4 regions of the Serratia odorifera genome follow, and region 1 is predicted to be linked to each of the others. Evidence: predicted binding sites of a transcription regulator. Region 1 holds the regulator's gene; each other region holds the start of a gene.

Evidence for each region. The regulator LexA, encoded in region 1, represses DNA repair genes until DNA is damaged. The targets are predictions, from matches to a motif close to TNCTGTATGTACATACAGNA.
Region 2: a site for LexA is predicted at 1,876-1,895, ahead of rmuC (DNA recombination protein RmuC). Genes of this name have one in related genera too.
Region 3: a site for LexA is predicted at 2,185-2,204, ahead of uvrB (excinuclease ABC subunit UvrB). Genes of this name have one in related genera too.
Region 4: a site for LexA is predicted at 2,405-2,424, ahead of umuD (translesion error-prone DNA polymerase V autoproteolytic subunit). Genes of this name have one in related genera too.

The regions. Positions count from the first base shown of each region.
Region 1 covers NZ_JBGMUT010000003.1:38,810-43,792, reverse strand. Annotated here, with positions in the region: gene dinF (MATE family efflux transporter DinF) at 305-1,651, opposite strand; gene lexA (transcriptional repressor LexA) at 1,796-2,404, opposite strand; gene ACCC84_RS10630 (diacylglycerol kinase) at 2,529-2,897, opposite strand; gene plsB (glycerol-3-phosphate 1-O-acyltransferase PlsB) at 3,026-4,983, shown strand, end outside.
Region 2 covers NZ_JBGMUT010000011.1:100,202-105,184, reverse strand. Annotated here, with positions in the region: gene ubiE (bifunctional demethylmenaquinone methyltransferase/2-methoxy-6-polyprenyl-1,4-benzoquinol methylase UbiE) at 1-183, opposite strand, end outside; gene rmuC (DNA recombination protein RmuC) at 263-1,810, opposite strand; gene ACCC84_RS20335 (DedA family protein) at 1,949-2,479, opposite strand; gene ACCC84_RS20330 (tyrosine-protein phosphatase) at 2,576-3,358, opposite strand; gene udp (uridine phosphorylase) at 3,510-4,271, opposite strand; gene ACCC84_RS20320 (dienelactone hydrolase family protein) at 4,542-4,983, shown strand, end outside.
Region 3 covers NZ_JBGMUT010000001.1:30,669-35,651, forward strand. Annotated here, with positions in the region: gene bioD (dethiobiotin synthase) at 1-414, shown strand, start outside; gene ACCC84_RS00180 (ATP-binding cassette domain-containing protein) at 444-1,154, opposite strand; gene uvrB (excinuclease ABC subunit UvrB) at 2,328-4,340, shown strand; gene ACCC84_RS00190 (VF530 family protein) at 4,448-4,693, shown strand; gene yvcK (uridine diphosphate-N-acetylglucosamine-binding protein YvcK) at 4,690-4,983, opposite strand, start outside.
Region 4 covers NZ_JBGMUT010000002.1:531,994-536,976, reverse strand. Annotated here, with positions in the region: gene ACCC84_RS08625 (hypothetical protein) at 1-198, shown strand, start outside; gene umuC (translesion error-prone DNA polymerase V subunit UmuC) at 540-1,802, opposite strand; gene umuD (translesion error-prone DNA polymerase V autoproteolytic subunit) at 1,972-2,391, opposite strand; gene arsC (glutaredoxin-dependent arsenate reductase) at 2,554-2,979, opposite strand; gene ACCC84_RS08600 (arsenic transporter) at 3,004-4,293, opposite strand; gene ACCC84_RS08595 (metalloregulator ArsR/SmtB family transcription factor) at 4,360-4,713, opposite strand; gene ACCC84_RS08590 (hypothetical protein) at 4,878-4,983, shown strand, end outside.

The DNA of each region.
Region 1 (4,983 bases):
CCGTTACCTGTGGTTAGTCAGTTTTAGATAAATCGGGCTGGCGCCAACTGATTAAAATTTATGGCCATTTAACGCTATCTCAGCAATATAAAATCACCGTATAACTCGCCAGCCACGTGACTAATTATAGTCACCGACAACCAAACTACGGAAAATACCAGTTCAAAAAACCATTAACAAACCAAATTACAGATAAAAAATCGACAAAACAGTAACTAAACGCCGCTCCAGCATCAAGGTGGAATGTAACCAGATATAAACAAAAAGCAAAAAATACAGCAAAGAAACTAATGAATAGCCAAAGTCAGTGGCTACCGGCGTGGGCAAACCAGGTGCCATTCACGCTGTGCCGGTGCCAAACCCAGCCTAATGCCAGGCCACGCAGGCCGAGAAACACCGCCAAGGCCAGCCACAAACCGTGGTTACCCAACCATGGCAGGGTGAACAGCGTCAGGCCATACCCGGCGGCGGCGACCGCCATACTATTACGCATCTCCGCGCCGCGCGTGGCGCCGATAAACATACCATCCAGCAAATAACACCACACGCCCGCCAGCGGCAATAGCACCTGCCACGGCAGATAGAGGTTGGCCAGGGCGCGCAGCTCCGGCAACGACGTCAGCGCAGCAACGATGTGCTGGCCGGCGACGGCATAAATCAGCGCGAAGCCCAGCGCCACCATACATGCCTGCCGACATGCCGCACGCCAGATGCGTCGCAGCTGTCGATCGTCCCTTGCCCCATAAGCATGGCCGGAATGCGCCTCAACGGCATAGGCAAAACCGTCCAGCGCATAGGCGGTAAAGGTCAGCAGGTTCATCAGTACCGCATTTACCGCCACCACCTCGCTGCCGAGACGTGCGCCAAAGATGGTCAACGAGGCAAAGCACAGCTGCAGCAATAGCGATCGCAGCATGATGTCGCGGTTGAGCGCCAGCAGGCGACGCAGATTGCCACGCCAGGCGTGGCGCAGCATTGCCGGTGTAATACCACGCAGGCGCATCACCCGCCAACTGAGCCACACCCCCAGTAGCAGCGTGGCATATTCGGCAATGGCGGTGGCGGTGGCTGCGCCCTGCACGTTCCAGCCCAGCCCCATCACCAACCAGATATCCAGTACGATATTCAGCAGGTTGCCGACGATCAGCAGGATCACCGGCGCGCGCACGTACTGCACGCCCAGCAGCCAGCCCAGTAATACCAGGTTTGCCAAGGCGGCCGGCGCGCTCAGCCAGCGGATTTCCAGGAACAGCCGGGCCTGCGCCAACACCTCGGCGTCGCCACCGACGATGCTCAACGCCAGGTCGATCAACGGATGACGCAGCAGCACAATGGCCAAACCAGCCAGTAGCGCCAGCATCAGCGGTTGCATGAAGGCGCGCGCCAGTGCCAGGGGATTTTGCGCCCCCAGCGCCTGCGCGGCCAGCCCGGTGGTACTCATGCGCAGGAACAGTAACAGCATGAACAGGAAGCTGGTTGCCATCGAACCGATCGCCACGCCCCCCAGATAGTTCGGGCTGTCGAGATGACCAATCACCGCCGTATCCACCAACCCCAGCAGCGGTACGGTGATATTGGAAAAGATCATCGGCAGCGCCAGACGCCACAGGGCTTTGTCGGTATCGCTGGTGAAAGTGGCAAGCAGGCGCATAGTAACATGTTCCCGTAGGTACCCACGCTCTGGCAAGGGGAGCGATTTACCGGCTACGCCTTGAAAGCTCTTGGGTATGGTGATGTTTTGACGATGGCATCGCCCCAGAACGGGCTGAGGCGATTAGGTTCGGGGGACTGCGAGTTAGATCCAATCACCGTTGCGAATGACGCCGACGGCCAGGCCTTCAATGGTGAAGTTCTGCTGACGAAGATCGACCACAATCGGTTGAAACTCACTGTTTTCCGGTAATAACTCTACCACATTACCGTGTTTTTTCAGGCGTTTGACGGTGACTTCGTCTTCAATGCGCGCCACCACCACCTGGCCGTTACGCACGTCCTGGGTTTTATGCACCGCCAGCAAGTCGCCGTCGAGAATGCCGATATCGCGCATCGACATGCCGTTGACCCGCAGCAGGAAGTCTGCGTTTGGCTTGAAGAGCGAAGGATCGACCTTGTAGTGCCCTTCGATATGCTGCTGCGCCAGCAGTGGCTCACCGGCGGCCACCCGGCCAATCAGCGGCAGGCCGTCTTCATCTTCCATCAGCAGACGAATGCCGCGCGAGGCGCCGGAGACGATTTCGATGACGCCTTTGCGCGCCAGGGCCTTGAGGTGTTCTTCAGCGGCATTAGGCGAGCGGAACCCCAGACGCAGCGCGATCTCGGCACGCGTTGGCGGCATGCCCGTCTGCGAAATATGATCGCGAATCAGGTCGTAGACCTCTTGCTGTCTGGTAGTTAATGCTTTCATTCCGCCCCCTGTTTGTTTATACAGTCTTGCTGTGAGTATATACAGGTGAACGTGGATTGGGAACTGGAGAATGAATAAAAATCAGGGATTAGCGAGGTGCTGCGCAACATCGATTGCCTGCCGCTCAAACCAGGTATTGCCACAGTACGCTGACCCAGACAAACAGCGCCAGTGCAATCGCCAGCGACACCGCCGCCGAGCCCATGTCCTTGGCGCGGCCGGAAAGCTCGTGGTGTTCAGTGCCGATGCGATCGACGATCGCCTCAATCGCACTGTTGAGCATTTCGACAATCATCACCAGTACCACCGAACCGATCAATAAAATGCGCGCTATCGCACCCACATCCAGCCAAATCGCCAGTATGATGGCCAGCACGGTCGCCACCAGTTCCTGGCGAAACGCGGCTTCATGCTGCCAGGCGGCGGTCAATCCCTTATAGGAATATCCGAAAGCTTTGATGACGCGAGTCAAACCGGTTGCTTGATTTGCCATGTTGCGGTGTGCCTTTTATAAGTGATAAGTCATAATCTTAACGGCTCTGGTTTTTTTAACACCACAGATCTGCTACCCGGTTTCTGGTATGCTTGCGGCGCATTGCTAACAAGAGGCTTCACGTTGTTATGTCAGGTTGGCGTAAAATTTATTATAAATTATTGAATTTACCACTAAAACTGTTGGTAAGAAGTAAGGTTATCCCTTCAGATCCGGTCACGGAGTTAGGGTTGGATCCCTCACGGCCGATTTTGTATGTTTTACCTTATAATTCCAAGGCGGATTTACTGACGCTGCGCACCCAGTGCCTGGCGCAGGATCTGCCCGATCCGCTCACTCCGTTGGAGATCGACGGCGCCGTACTGCCGAGCTACGTGTTTATCCACGATGGCCCGCGCGTATTCCGCTACTACACGCCGAAAGAAGAGTCGGTAAAACTGTTCCACGATTATCTCGACCTGCACCGCAACAATCCGGATCTCGATATTCAGATGCTGCCGGTTTCGGTGATGTTTGGCCGTTCGCCGGGGCGCGAAAGCCACGGTACGCCGCATCTGCGTCTACTGAACGGTGTGCAGAAGTTCTTTGCCGTACTGTGGCTGGGACGCGACAGTTTTGTGCGTTTCTCCAATACGGTGTCTCTGCGCCGCATGGCGACCGAGCACGGTACCGACAAGATTATCGCGCAAAAGCTGGCGCGCGTGGCGCGCATGCACTTTTCACGGCAGCGTCTGGCGGCAGTCGGGCCTAGCCTGCCTGCACGTCAGGATCTGTTCAACAAGCTGCTGGCGTCCAAAGCGATTGAAAAAGCGGTAGAAGACGAAGCACGCAACAAAAAGATTTCGCACGAGAAGGCCCAGCAGAACGCCATTGCGCTGATGGAAGAGATCGCGGCAGACTTCTCTTACGAAACGGTGCGCCTGTCGGATCGCGTGCTGAGCTGGACCTGGAACCGCTTGTATCAGGGCCTCAACGTCACCAACGCCGAACGCGTGCGCCAGCTGGCGCAGGACGGGCATGAAATCGTCTATGTGCCATGCCACCGCAGCCATATGGATTACCTGCTGCTGTCTTACGTGCTGTACCACCAGGGGCTGGTACCGCCGCACATTGCCGCCGGTATCAATCTTAACTTCTGGCCGGCCGGGCCGATCTTCCGCCGTCTGGGCGCGTTCTTTATTCGCCGCACCTTCAAGGGCAACAAGCTCTACTCGACGGTGTTTCGCGAGTACCTCGGCGAACTGTTCACCCGCGGCTACTCGGTGGAATACTTCGTTGAAGGCGGTCGTTCGCGTACCGGACGCCTGCTGGAACCCAAAACCGGCACCCTGTCGATGACCATCCAGGCGATGCTGCGCGGCGGCACCCGCCCGATTACCCTGGTGCCGATCTACATCGGTTACGAACACGTGATGGAAGTCGGTACCTACGCCAAAGAACTGCGTGGCGCCACCAAAGAAAAAGAAAGCCTGCTGCAGATGCTGCGCGGTCTGCGTAAACTGCGCAACCTCGGCCAGGGTTACGTCAACTTTGGCGATCCATTGCCGTTGACCTCGTACCTCAATCAGCACGTGCCGCAGTGGCGGGAGTCGATCGACCCGATCGAAGCACAGCGTCCAAGCTGGCTGACACCAACGGTCAACGATCTGGCTGGCAAGATCATGGTACGTATCAACAATGCCGCCGCCGCCAACGCCATGAATCTGTGCTCCACTGCACTGCTGGCTTCACGCCAGCGTTCGCTGACACGCGAGCAGTTGATTGAGCAACTGGAGTGCTACCTGCAGCTGATGCGCAATGTGCCTTACGCCAGTGATGTCACCGTGCCGCAGCAGTCGGCAGAGGCGTTGCTGGATCACGCGCTCAACATGAACAAGTTCGAGGTAGAGAAGGACAACATCGGCGATATCATCATTCTGCCACGCGAGCAGGCGGTGTTGATGACCTATTACCGCAACAATATCCATCATTTGCTGGTATTGCCGTCGCTGATCGCCTCTATCGTGATGCACCATCGCCGCGTCTCGCGCAGCGAACTGTTACGCCAAATCAGCCTGATTTATCCGATGCTGAAAGCTGAACTGTT
Region 2 (4,983 bases), on a different contig from region 1:
CACGCCGCTGCAATCGATGGTAAAACGCTTCCAGACACGATGGATGCCAAACGACATCAGATCGTTCATCACGTCATATTTTGCGGCTACCGAGTGAAAAACGTCAGCAACCATGGCCTGTTTTTCTTCACGGGCTACGGTGCGAAAACCGAAATCGGTGGTTTCCTGCGATTGATCTGCCATTGTCCTGCCTGCTATTCAGTCAATTTTGTGTTGTGGAGTGTACCAGAACCCGGCGAAATACCCCACCTTGCAGCGGCGTTCAGCCTTGCGATGCGTGGCGTGATTCCCGGCCGTCCTGGTCATCATGGGCTTCTGACAGCGCGCTGATGTGTTCCTCGTCCGCCGCCGGCGAATCCCCCCGATCCTGAGCGCTGGCCTGCTGCGCCAACAGCGGGTTGATCGGGCGTTTTACTTCGACCCCCAGCGCGCGGAAACCTTCAGTCTGGCCGATAAGATTACCACGGCCTTCACTCAGTTTGTTCATCGCCTGGCGATAGCTCCCCTGCGCTTTGTCGAGGCTTTGCCCCAACGCCGACATATCATCGACAAACAGCCGCATTTTGTCATACAACCGCGCAGCACGATCGGCGATACGCTGGGCGTTCTGGCTCTGATGCTCATAGCGCCACAGGTTGGTGATGGTACGTAACGCCACCAGCAGCGTGGTCGGACTAACCAGCATGATATTGTGCTTCAGCGCTTCGCTGATCAATTCGGGCTCCCGATCTATCGCCAACAGGAAGGCCGGTTCGACCGGGATAAACATCAGCACGTAATCGAGCGAGCGCAAGCCCGGTAATTGCTGATAATCCTTGCGGCCCAGCAAACGAATATGCCCGCGCAGCGATGCGATATGTTCGCTCAACGCCGCTTCTCGCTCCGCGTCGTCTTCGCTGTTGAAATAGCGCTCGTAGGCCACCAGCGACATTTTGGCGTCGATCACCACGTCTTTCCCCTGCGGCAACCGCACTATTACGTCCGGCTGCATACGACTCTGGTGATCCAGCCGCACGTTGACCTGGGTTTCGTATTCATGACCTTCGCGCAGGCCGGACGCTTCGAGTACCCGGCTCAGCACCACCTCGCCCCAATTGCCCTGGGTTTTGTTATCCCCTTTCAACGCCTTGGTGAGGTTGATCGCCTCCCGAGCCATCTGGGCATTCAACTGTTGCAGATTACGGATTTCATGCGTCAGGGTATGGCGCTCCCGTGCCTCCTGACCAAAGCTGTCCTGCACCTGGCGGCGGAAACCGTCGAGCTGTTCACGCAGCGGCAGCAGCAGGCGATCCAGACTCTGCCTGTTCTGTTCATCCACTTTACGACCGCTGTGCTCAAATATTCGGTTGGCCAGGTTTTCGAACTGGGTAGTCAGACGCTGCTCGCTATTGATCAGCAGGCGCTGTTTTTCCTCTGCGGCCATGCGCGTTTCTTCCAGACGGATAGTGACTTCGCGCAGCTCGGCTTCCTGCACGCTGTTCACCTCACGCTGGGCGCGCAGTTCCTGATTCAGCAGTTCGCATTCGTTGCGCCAGTGCTCGAGCTGGCTCAGCTTTTCCTGCGTCGCCGCCAGTTGCCCGTGCACGTTGCGCAGCTCGAGATCGTTTTGCCGCAACTGCTGTTCCTGGCGCTGTAGCGTTTCCTGGCGCAGCGTGATGTCCTGCTGCGCCTGATGCAGCGACTGCTCCAGCAGGCGCAGTTCGGTTTCGTGCTGCGCCTGATTTTGCTGAACCCGCAAATTGGCGATCAACCACCCGAGCAATAAGCCGACCACGCTCCCGCCAATACCGTAAATCAGACTGGTATCCACCCTGCCTCCCGTTACCCTGTTCTATTCCAGCGCGTAACACGCCCGCTGCGGTCACGTTAAGGGGAGACTGTATGGATGTCCAGCCTGATTTGCATGTTGCAGGTAATAATGCGAAACGCTGAGCAAACAGCAAAAGCGCTAACCAAACCACTGGCTTAGCCACTTGATACCAAATGCGCCCGGCGCAAGAATGCCGAACGCCCAAATCATCGCCGAGGTAATATTGGCCAATTGAAAATAGCGCTGCGGCATGGCACAGATGCCGCCGACCAGCGGCACTACGGCGCGCAGGGGGCCAAAGAAGCGCCCGAAGAAGATGCCGAGCACGCCCCAGCGTTCAAAAAACGCGTGGCCACGCACCAGCAGTTGCGGATTGCGTGACAGCGGCCACATATGCGCCACCCGCTGCTGATAATGGTAGCCGACCCAATAGGAAAGCCAATCGCCAAAAAAGGCGCCCGCCGCCGCGGCAGCCCAAATCGGCCAGAACGCAATGCCGCTTTCGCCAATCAGCGCCCCCAACGCCAGCAGGATCACCGTGGCTGGCAGCAACAGCGACAGAAACGCCAGCGATTCGCCAAAAGCCAGGAAGAAAATGATGGGAATGGCCCAGCCCTCGTGCTGCCGCACGACTTCGCTGACCCAGTGGATAATGTCGTTCAGATTCAAACCCGTCTCCTTGATACCGGATATCCTTTGCCCAAGGATACGCAATGCCCGCCGACGTTGGTTAAACCCCGGCTAAACATTGCGCTTGCTGTACGACTATTCCAGATAGTGCGCCCGCAGGGTTTCGCGCTGGCTGTCCCCCAGCCCGTACTCCGCTTCCAGCCAGCGATCGGTGCTGCCGTACTGTGTATCGATGCAGCCAAGCGCAGTCATCAGGAACTCTTCGCGAGCGCTCAATACGAAGGCAAACTGCGCCAGCGCCGCGTCGTTCAGGCGAATGGACAGCTGATCCAGCATATGTTCGCGGAAGCTGGCCAGCGTGGTTTCCGTCAGCAGATAGTCTTCCACAACCGTGGCCCGGTCTGCCCCCAGCGCGAACAACACCAGTGCCGAACCGATGCCGGTACGGTCCTTGCCCACCGCACAGTGCTGAACAATAGCGCCGGCGTCCGGCTGCGCCAGCAGGTTGGCCAACTGCCGATATGCCGCATTGCCAAACGGCAATCGACGATACAGTTCCAGCATGAAGGCCCGCGCGTCAAAGTTTGCCAGGGTTTCGCTGGTCAGGCTTTCCAGGTTGGCGTTAACCTCGTTGCTCAACGGGTTGGCCGGGAAATGGTGGTAATCGGCACCGCTCCACAGCACATCCGGTTTGGCTTGTACTTCGTCGGCATCGCGATAGTCGAGCACTGACCGTACCGGCACGCCGGCCAGAAAGGTACAGTCATTTTCGGTCAACCGTTCGAGCGAACCGGAACGAAACAGTAAACCGCGTTTGATACGGCGGCCATCGGCCACGCTGTTGCCGCCCAAGTCACGGAAGTTGATACCACCGTCAAGCGGCGCAAGTGAAGGATGAAGCAGAATCTGGGCAGTCATAGACATCCTCTTGATTATTGTCGAAGAAAGCACCAGCGGTGCCAAGACAACGCGGCAATCATGACGATCTGCCGACGCCGGAGAAGACCACCGTAACAGATTACGCCTGAATGGAGAAACGGGCCGCGTGAGGGCCCGTTGCATTGGAGGATTACAGCAGGCGACGCGCCGCGTCCACCACGATTTGCACCGCATGGCTTTCGGTTTGCTTCATGGTTTCCGCATTCGGAATTTCCTGCTGGGTACGGTTAACGATCACGCCGGCCACCATACCGGCACGCAGGCCCTGACTGGCGCACATGGTCAACAGCGTCGCGGATTCCATTTCATAGTTCATTACGCCCATGGATTGCCACTCTTCCATCGAGCCTTTGAACCGGCTGACCACGCGACCGGAATAGGTATCATAACGTTCCTGGCCCGGGTAGAAAGTATCGGAGGACGCGGTCACGCCAATATGCGTGTTGGCACCGCTGGCTTTGGCTGCTTCAACCAACGCGGTGGTGCAGGCGAAGTCCGCTACCGCCGGGAATTCCATTGGCGCAAAATGCAGGCTGGCACCGTCAAGGCGTACCGCCGCCGTGGTCACCAGCACATCACCGACGTTGATATGCGGCTGAATCGCGCCAGTAGTACCAATGCGCAGGAAAGTGCGAATGCCCAGTTGCGCCAATTCCTCTACTGCGATAGAAGTGGAAGGGCCGCCGATGCCAGTCGAGCAAACGATAACCGCTTTGCCGTCCAATTCTGCACGCCATGAGGTGAATTCACGATGGGACGCCAGATGCACTGGGTTTTCCATCAATTTGGCGATTTTCTCTACACGCTGCGGATCGCCAGGAACAATCGCAAGCTGAGCCCCTTGTAAATCATTTTTGGTGAGGCCGAGATGGAAAACATCAGACTGAGACATAAGAGACTCCTCATAGATCAGATTATTGGGAGGAACAAAAAAGTACTCTACTGAAAATCAACGCCCTTTTTCGTGACCAACATCACCACCAATAAAGAAACGAATTACGATCTACATAATTTTTGTGATTTATATCACAGAAATGGCCGTTCTCACCGCTGCGTTTTGTCCAAGTCTAGCCACTACAGGCACACGCACCACGATGACAACCGGGCGCAATCTTACCTATAGTTACTTGCAGAACTGCTTTTCTCTTGCATGGAGACCGCAATGAAAACCGAATACGTGATGACATTAAAACAGGCCAAAGAGGGTTTTAATCCGGCCACCACGCCGTTGGCTGCAACCACTGTTTATACTGACGACGCAGGCATTCATGCGGGTGAAACCACCATTCCGTCACAGGGTGACGACCTGCCGGCCTTTATCGCCAAACCGGCCGCTCATAACGGCCCCTTCCCGGTGGTACTGGTGGTACAGGAAATCTTCGGCGTTCATCAGCATATTCAGGATCTGTGCCGCCGGCTGGCTAAAGAGGGCTATCTGGCGATCGCGCCTGAGCTGTATTTCCGCCAGGGTGAAGCACGAGATTACAGCGATATCAGCGAACTGCTGCAAAAACTGGTCAGCAAAGTGCCAGATAAGCAAGTGCTGATCGATTTGGATCATACCGCCAATTGGGCCATACGCCATGGTGGCGATGCCAGCAAGT
Region 3 (4,983 bases), on a different contig from region 1:
CAGCCGATCGTCTTTGAGCGACTGTCTGCCGGTTTACGCAGGCTGGAGCAACGCGCCGACTGGCTGCTGGTGGAAGGCGCCGGCGGCTGGTATACGCCGCTCAGCGAAACGCAAACCTTTGCCGATTGGGTACAGCAGGAGCAACTGCCGGTGCTGTTGGTGGTCGGTATGAAGCTCGGTTGCATCAACCATGCGCTACTGACCGCGCAGGCGGTGCAGCAGGCCGGCTTGACGCTGGCCGGTTGGATCGCCAATGATGTGGCGCCGCCGGGGCGACGCCATCAGGAGTATCTGACCACGCTGCGTCGCATGCTGCCAGCGCCGATGCTGGGGGAAATTCCGCATCTGCCGCAGGCCGAAGGTCAGCCGCTGGGGCAGTATCTGAACCTGTCGCAGCTGTCGTCGGCAGTATGATATGACACAGCAGCGCGCCTGCTGCTGCGTCATACCGTCAGATAGGCGCTGATCAGCCCCTCGTCCAGTTGCTCCACGGTGCCGGTAGCGACGTTGCGCCCTTGATCCATCAGGCAGAAACGATCCGCCACACGGCGAATAAACGGCAGTCGGTGTTCGACCAGCAGGATGGTGATGCCGAGTTCCCGGTTGAGTTTGTGGATCACGTTGCCTATCTCCGCCGCGATAGACGGCTGGATGCCAACCGTCGGCTCATCGAGGATTAGCAGCTCAGGTTCCAGCACCAGCGCCCGGCAAATAGCCAACTGCTGCTGTTCGCCTGCGGCCAGATCGCCGGCACGGCGGCCGCGCATCGCTTTCAGATTCGGGAACAGGCTGTAGATTAGCGGTGGGATACGGCGGGTTCTATCGTGTCCCGCCATCAGCGCAACCTGCAGATTCTCCTCGACGCTGAGCGGCGAAAAAATCTGCCGCCCCTGCGGCACATAACTGATGCCCAGCGCCGCGCGAGTCTCGACCGGCTGCTGCAACAGATTTTGCGGCGGCTCGTCGGCCAGCTGCCAGGTCATACTGCCGCTCACCACTGGCAAATGTCCCATGATGCAGTTCACCAGCGTGGTTTTTCCCACGCCGTTGCGCCCCAGCAACACCGTACATTGGCCACGTGGCAACTCCAGATTGATATCCCACAACGTATGGTTCTGCCCGTAAAATTGATTTACTGAACGTAGGCTTAACATTCGGCATTCTCCTCAAAGACCTGTTTCACACTCATGCAACCTGTGCCTCCGTGCTTTTTCCTTTCCTTCGCGGTTAGCGATTTCTTTCCCGAGTGGTTTAACGTCCAGAACAAAATGCCGCCTGGGCTGCGCGGTAATTGCAGTACAGGTTGGGGCTAAAAAAACGATGTTTGGCTAAAAATGGTGCTTTATGACCGAATAACGCGTCTATTCGCTTTTTTTGGCGCTCTGAGCCATCATCCTTTGTATGGCGACGGCGTCACGACAAACAGTTATTCCTGTCGTCTCTCAATAAAAAGCAAGCGGTCTGCACTTGTCTGCCACTCAGTATTGCAACTCTCAGGCCAACTTTTATCGGTCAATAAAAAAGCAGCTTGTTATTGTTATGTTAAGCTGAGCGCTTGTGGCGACCGGGGCCGCTGCGCAGGGCAAAATATCGACGCAGCTTGATTCGAACGTTTTTTGCACTGTTACGGTGCCACCTCGTTGAACCATGGTGCAAGGCTGTGGCGGCGATGGTCGGCGTTTCGCCACCGTCGGAGGCAAATGAGTGAAATGCATTTATGGCAATGGGCATTTTTAGTATTTATAGGCATAAACAAAGCAATAAAAGTGTCAAAAAATAACTAAAAAAGCCGCCTCGAAGCCGATGCCAGCGAAAAAACGATTTTTCTGTAACTCCCGTGGCTGGCGGGGCGGTGAGAGTTATCCACCATTCCTGTGGATAACCTTGTGTATTAGATTTAGAAAAGCGGTTTAAAGCGAGAGCCGGCGCGGGTTGTCTTCGCATTGTCCGGATTCTCGTCTTTTTACTAAAGTCTTTTTTTATCAAGTACTTAATTAAAAGCAATATGCGAAGGCATTGCTGGCAATCCTATGTATGATTTTTCGCCTCGCCGCTATCAATAAGTTAATTCGCGACAAATTCTGGGGATAAAACGGTTATTGACAATAAAAATGTCACCGCAGTGTAACCTTGGCGGTGCAACGGGTTTTTGGCCGGGTACGACAAAGCCACTAATCCGCTTGAAGCTGGTTTTATATCCAGTATCATAGGCACTGGCGAAAATCGCCGCGACTTTCCATACTTACAGGCCGCTGTGCCGACGGGTTCGCATCCGCGGTTGGGGTAGGCGCAGGCAACCCTGCGGCGACGGGAATGATGAAGGGTATATGAGTAAACTTTTTAAACTGCATTCAGACTTCAAACCGGCCGGCGACCAGCCGGAGGCCATTCGCAAGCTGGAAGAAGGGCTGGAAGATGGCCTGGCGCACCAGACGCTGCTGGGGGTTACCGGTTCGGGGAAAACCTTCACCGTTGCCAACGTGATCGCCGATCTGAACCGGCCAACGATGGTGCTGGCGCCCAACAAAACGCTGGCGGCGCAGCTGTACGGCGAAATGAAAGAGTTCTTCCCCGAGAATGCGGTGGAATACTTTGTCTCGTATTACGATTACTACCAGCCGGAAGCCTACGTGCCGAGCTCGGATACCTTCATCGAAAAGGACGCTTCGGTAAACGAACATATTGAGCAAATGCGCCTGTCGGCGACCAAAGCGCTGCTGGAGCGGCGTGACGTGGTGGTGGTGGCGTCGGTCTCGGCGATCTACGGTCTGGGCGATCCGGATCTGTACCTCAAGATGATGCTGCACCTGACCAAGGGCATGATCATCGACCAGCGTTCGATCCTGCGCCGACTGGCGGAGCTGCAATATACCCGTAACGATCAGGCGTTCCAGCGCGCTACCTTCCGGGTGCGTGGCGAAGTGATCGATATCTTCCCGGCGGAATCCGACGAGCTGGCACTGCGAGTTGAACTGTTCGACGAGGAGGTCGAGCGGTTGTCATTGTTTGATCCGCTCACCGGTCAGGTCGAACAGGTGGTGCAGCGCTTTACCATTTACCCGAAGTCGCATTACGTCACGCCGCGTGAACGCATTCTGCAGGCGATGGAAGAGATCAAGGTCGATCTGGCCGAGCGTCGTCAGGTGCTGCTGGCCAATAACAAACTGCTGGAAGAGCAGCGGCTGACGCAGCGCACCCAGTTCGATCTGGAAATGATGAACGAGCTTGGCTACTGTTCGGGCATCGAAAACTATTCGCGGTATCTGTCCGGTCGCGGCCCGGGTGAGCCACCGCCGACGTTGTTCGATTATCTGCCTGCTGATGGCCTGTTGGTGGTGGACGAATCGCACGTCACCATCCCGCAGATTGGCGGTATGTACAAAGGCGACCGTTCGCGCAAGGAAACGCTGGTGGAATATGGTTTCCGCCTGCCTTCGGCGCTGGACAACCGACCCATGCGCTTTGAGGAGTTCGAGGCGCTGGCACCGCAAACCATTTACGTTTCGGCGACGCCGGGCAAATACGAACTGGAAAAATCCGGTGGCGACGTGATCGACCAGGTAGTGCGGCCGACCGGTCTGCTGGATCCGCAAGTGGAAGTGCGGCCGGTGACGACCCAGGTCGACGATCTGCTGTCGGAGATCCGTAAACGGGTAGCAGTCAACGAGCGGGTGCTAGTGACCACGCTGACCAAACGCATGGCGGAAGATCTGACCGAATATCTTGAAGAGCACGGCGAGCGCGTACGTTATCTGCATTCCGACATCGACACCGTCGAACGCGTCGAAATCATTCGTGATTTGCGTCTGGGCGAGTTTGACGTGCTGGTGGGCATCAACCTGTTACGAGAAGGCCTGGACATGCCTGAGGTGTCGCTGGTGGCGATTCTCGACGCAGATAAAGAGGGCTTCCTGCGTTCCGAACGCTCGTTGATCCAGACCATCGGCCGTGCGGCACGTAACCTGAACGGCAAGGCGATTCTGTATGGCGACAGAATCACCGACTCGATGGCCAGAGCGATCGGCGAAACCGAGCGGCGCCGCGCCAAACAGCAGGCGTACAACCAGGAAAATGGCATTGTGCCGCAGGGGCTGAACAAGAAAATTGCCGATATCCTGCAACTGGGTCAGCCGTCATCGCGTGGCAAGGGCAAAGGGAAGAGCAAGGCGGCAGAAAACGCTACCCAGTATCAGCAGCTCACCCCTAAAGCGCTGGATCAGAAGATCCGCGAGCTGGAAGCACAGATGTACACCCACGCACAGAATCTGGAGTTCGAACAGGCGGCGGCGTTGCGGGATGAAATCCATCAGTTGCGCGAGCAGTTTATCGCCATCTCCTGACGCAGCCGTAGCCGGGGGCGATAAAGTAACAAATTTCTTGTCGCGCCCGGCAAAGCTGATTAAGGTGTGCGGCCGAATATGCCAAGCCAAATGAGTTGAATTGCACGATGAGCGAACATAAATCCAAAGATCCGTTGCATGGCATCACGCTGGAGCAGTTGTTAAACCGGCTGGTGGCGACCTACGGCTGGTCCGGGCTGGCCGAGCGCATCCGCATCAACTGTTTCAGCAGCGATCCGAGCATCAAGTCCAGCCTGAAGTTTTTGCGCCGCACGCCGTGGGCGCGCAAGCAGGTAGAAGATCTTTATCTCGCCATGATCGGCGAGAATCCATGGTATCAGGGCAAAGACTAAGGGCGTGCCGCCAGTTCAATCAGCGCCCTTTCGAGCGCCTGGCGCAGGAGTTGGCGATCGTGACGGTAGGGAATGTCGCTGGCCTCAAGGTTTTGCTGAATCACAACCCGATCCTGCACCGAAGCGCTATTGATCGCCGGGCTGACGATCACTGCGTCGATCATTTTACGGCCGATCTTTTCTTCCATCAGATCCAGCTTGTCTTTTAGCGACAGCGCGGCGGCGGCAACGCTGAGCTCGCGCCCCAGATTGTCGATATAAATCAGGTTGGCGCTACTGCGGCGCAGGGC
Region 4 (4,983 bases), on a different contig from region 1:
GTGATTAACGTATTATTCCCTAACTTCTATCCTAATTCTCATTTCGATGTAAGCAAGAGTTTCCTTTTGGATATATCAAGACTTGTTGAAAACAAAGAATTCACAAAAACAAAAGAACTAGCCGAATCAATCAGGAAAGACTATGAAAAATATAAAGCCTATGAGATTAGGCCAGTAATAACAACCAAAAAAACGTGACGCATTTAACCAAAAAACCATACTATATTAATTTAACTCCTCGTCCTTTTCAAAACCACTTGCAAATGCCACATCCCAGACAGAAATTACCACCATACTTCTGTAGGTTAAGCAAATTCCTGTAATAAGCGTAGTTTGAATAGGCAAAGCTGCTCCTTATTTCATCATAACTCATCATATTCATTGCTATTTACCTCTTCCCGGAATCAAACGCACACCGTTATTATCTAAAACGCCAACTTTCACCCCAGGGTACCTACACTCGAATTGTTTAACAACGCCCAGGCAACTGTCGCAGGCAGCTTTTTCGGTGAAGTTAGGTCAAAACATCCCTAAGCGCGCTATTTAACACGCAGCAAATCTGAATAGCGCGTGGTATACGCCGGCGATAGCATGTCGCGCTTCATCTGCCACGGTTTGACAATCCCCTGCCCGGCAAACCATACTCGCCCTCGCCCTTCCTGGTTCAATTTATCCAGCGTCGCCATCAATTGGCCGCTATTGCGGCGTGGCGGGTGCTCGTCAAACAGGTCGATTTGCGCCATCGCCGATTCGCTGAAATCCCCCAGCATCACCCCGCCCTTCAGATAGCGACATCCCTCCCGCCAGATTTCATCCAACGCCCGTACCGCCATCGCGATGATATCGCGGCTGTCATTGCTCGGCATCGTCAGTCGTGTGGTCGCCAGGTTACTGTAATAACCTTCGCCGGCGGCATGCGGGCTGGTTTTGATAAATACCGACACGTTGCGGCAAAAGCGCTTTTCGCCACGCAGCTTTTCCGCAGCGCGTTCTGCATAGCTGCAAATCGCCTCACGCATATGCTGATAGTTCGTCAGGCGATGGCCAAACGAACGGGAACAGACAATCTGCTGTTTGGTCGGTGCGACATCCTCCCAATGCAAACAGGATTCGCCGCGCAGTTCACGCACCGTACGTTCCAATACCACGCTAAACGTTTTGCGGATCAGTTGTGTATCGCAGTCCGCCAATTGCAGCGCATTTTCAATACCCATGGTCTGCAATTGCCGCGTCAGGCGACGGCCAACGCCCCACACTTCGCTCACCGGTAATAACGCCAGCAGCTTACGCTGGCGCAACGGATCGGAAAGATCCACCACCCCTTTGGTTTGCCCCCATGTTTTAGCCGCATGATTAGCCAGTTTGGCCAGCGTTTTCGATGGCGCAATGCCCACGCCCACCGTCAGGTGAGTTTCTCGCTTGATCCTATCGCGCACCGCCCGGCCAAAATCTGCCAGCGGTACGCCGTTGCTCATGCCGTCCAGCTTTAGGAAAGCCTCGTCCAGTGAATAGATTTCTACCGCCGGCGCCATCGCCTCCAGGGTATCCATCACTCGCGCCGACATATCGGCATACAATGCATAGTTGGAAGAAAATACCGCCACATTCAGCCGCTGCGTTTCCTGCCTGATTTTGAAATACGGCGCGCCCATCGGGATACCCAACGCTTTGGCTTCGGCGCTGCGGGCGATCACACAGCCGTCGTTATTGGAAAGCACGATCACCGGCCGCCCTCGTAAATCCGGGCGGAAGATGGTTTCACAAGATGCATAAAACGAATTCACATCCACCAAAGCAAACATGATGATACTCACAATAAAAACTGTATATAAATACAGTATAAAAATATCACAAGCGCGATCAACTCATCTGTTCAAAATGACGAGAAATGCCGATGCTCAAGACCTGCTCCGCCCAAGCAGTAAGCGGCAATAGGATGTTTGCGCCATCAATCACGCCCATGGTCACGGATCACCGCGCGGCATAGACGATAAACGTCACCACGCCAAAGATTTCCAGCGTTGCATCTTCGGCCAGAATAATCGGCGCATAGGCCGGGTTCATGGCTACCAATTGCCGCGTGGGATGTAACTGTAATCGCTTGACGGTGAATTCGCCGTCGATAGCGGCAATCACGATGTTGCCATGCTCAGCATTGAGTGCGCTGTCGACCACCAACAGGTCGCCGTCATGAATATTGGCATCAATCATCGAATTGCCGCTGGCGCGTACAAAATAGGTGGCGTTAGGATGCCGCACCAGCAGCTTGCCGATATCCAACCGCGACTCGACATAGTCCTGCGCCGGAGAAGGAAACCCACAGGGGACACGCTCGGCAAACAGAGGGAAAGCAGGTTCTGCTGCTTTTTCATCTGGTTGGAAAAATATCATCTGGCACCTCTTTTACTGTTTTTATATACAGTATTTGAGGTGCCAGTCAGGATCAAGCGGCAGATGGGGAAAAGCCACTATCAGGCTGATGGCGCAGGGAATTTAATTTCAACACGGGTTTGCCTCTGTGCAAACCCTTGCCTTGCCATACCGCAGCGCGGTTTACTTCACCCGTCGCCCTTGTGCGTCAATCACTTCTTCGCCGTCTTCTTTGCTGAACGGTCCTAACTGTGCATCCGGTAAAATATCCAGTACCGCCTCTGACGGACGGCATAAGCGGGTACCCAGCGGAGTGACCACAATCGGGCGATTAATCAGGATCGGGTGTTGCAACATACAGTCGATCAGCCGTTGGTCGCTCCAGCTATCCTGCGCCAAATCCAGTTGCTGATAAGGCTCGACGTTTTTACGCAGCAAATCGCGCACCGATATGCCCATTTCGCTAATCAACCCGATCAGTTCATCACGGCTCGGCGGTGTTTCCAGATACAATATGACCGTCGGCTCTACGCCGCTGTTGCGGATCAGCGCCAGCGTATTGCGTGACGTACCGCAGTACGGATTATGATAAATCGTTATATTGCTCATAAAACGCTCCCACCTCTTCCTCTGTTATAGCGCAACGGACAGGCGCAGCGCCAATGCGGCCAGCGTGACGAACAGCACCGGCAATGTCATCACTACCCCCACGCGGAAATAGTATCCCCAGGTGATGTTGATATTTTTACGAGACAGCACGTGCAGCCACAGTAACGTCGCCAGGCTGCCTATCGGCGTGATTTTCGGCCCCAGATCGCTGCCAATCACGTTAGCGTAAATCATGGCTTGCTTAACTACGCCGCCGGCGGTACTGCCGTCGATCGACAGCGCACCAATCAACACCGTAGGTAGGTTATTCATCACCGACGACAGGAAGGCGGTAATAAATCCGGTACCGAGCGTCGCAGCCCACAGGCCACTTTCTGCCAGACGATTGAGCACCATAGAAAGCAGGTCGGTCAGCCCCGCATTACGCAGACCGTAGACCACCAGATACATCCCCAACGAGAAAATGACGATTTGCCATGGAGCGCCGCGCAGCACTTTGCCGGTATTGATCGCCTGGCCTTTTTTCGCGACCAACAATAAAATCAATGCGCCCACCGCGGCAACCAGGCTAACCGGAACGCCATGCGGCTCCAGAGCGAAGAAACCGACCAGTAGCAACAGCAACACGCCCCAACCGGCGCGGAACGTCGGCAGACAGCGGATCGCCTGCGCTGGTGCCTTCAGTCGCGCGACGTCATAACGGGCCGGAATGTCCTTGCGGAAAAACCAGTGCAGCATAATCAGCGTCGCTGCAATAGCCACCATATTCACCGGTACCATCACCGAGGCATAGTCATTAAAACCCAGCTTGAAGAAGTCGGCCGAGACGATGTTAACCAGGTTGGAGACGATAAGCGGCAGACTGGCGGTGTCGGCAATAAAACCGGCCGCCATCACAAAGGCTAACGTCGCCGCCGGGCTAAAGCCCAGCGCCAGCAACATGGCGATAACGATCGGCGTCAGGATCAGCGCTGCGCCGTCATTGGCAAACAGCGCAGCAACCGCCGCCCCCAACAGAATAATATACGTAAACAGCCAGCGCCCTTTACCGCCCCCCCAGCGTGCGACATGCAGCGCCGCCCATTCAAAAAAGCCGGACTCATCCAGCAACAGGCTGATGATAATCACCGCAATAAACGTGGCAGTGGCATTCCAGACGACGTGCCACACCACCGGTATGTCACCCACCTGCACCACACCGCTCAGCAGGGCCAGGGCCGCTCCCAATAAAGCACTCCAACCAATGCCCAGTCCTTTGGGCTGCCAAATCACCAACACAATGGTCAGAATAAAAATTGCGCCTGCCAGCCACATGGGGCCTCCTCGTGACATGCTGAAAATATATGGGATACCATATGTTATTATTTAAAATCCGGATCGTTACAGACAAACTGCGCGGCTATCAGCTAACGCACAACTGGCGGCCAGTTGCCCGGCAAGCTGCGTCACCCTCTCCTGTTGGCTAAGGTAAGCCTGCTCGATAATATGTGCCGCCCACGCTGGCATATGCGGCGAAAGTCGATAGTAGATCCACTTGCCTTCCCGCCGATCCTTCAGTAGCCCACTGGCGCGCAACATCGCCAAATGGCGGGAGATCTTCGGTTGGGATTCGCTCAATGCGGCGGAAAGCTCACATACGCACAGCTCCCCGGCATGTCGTAACAGCAGCACCATGCTCAGTCGCGTATCGTCTGAAAGATTTTTGAACAGCTGTAAAGGTATCAGCGTTGTCATAATGGCCTCAGGTTGTTGCCCGCGCTAATCATAGGCCGGCAGTGCAACAAGTCAAATAATATATGAAAAAACGAATGTGTATTCTCAGCTGGCGGCGAGGACGAGGTTACCGCTGCGTAATTACGCTAAACTTGTTATTCCATGCAGTCGCGCCTGGAGGTTGAATGACGCTCCCGATACAAAGCGAAAAGCAAAGCCGACAAACGCCGGTAACAGAAGATATACCGCTGTTGCGTTTGTCATGGCTACTGGAAAAGCTGGGTTATGTGC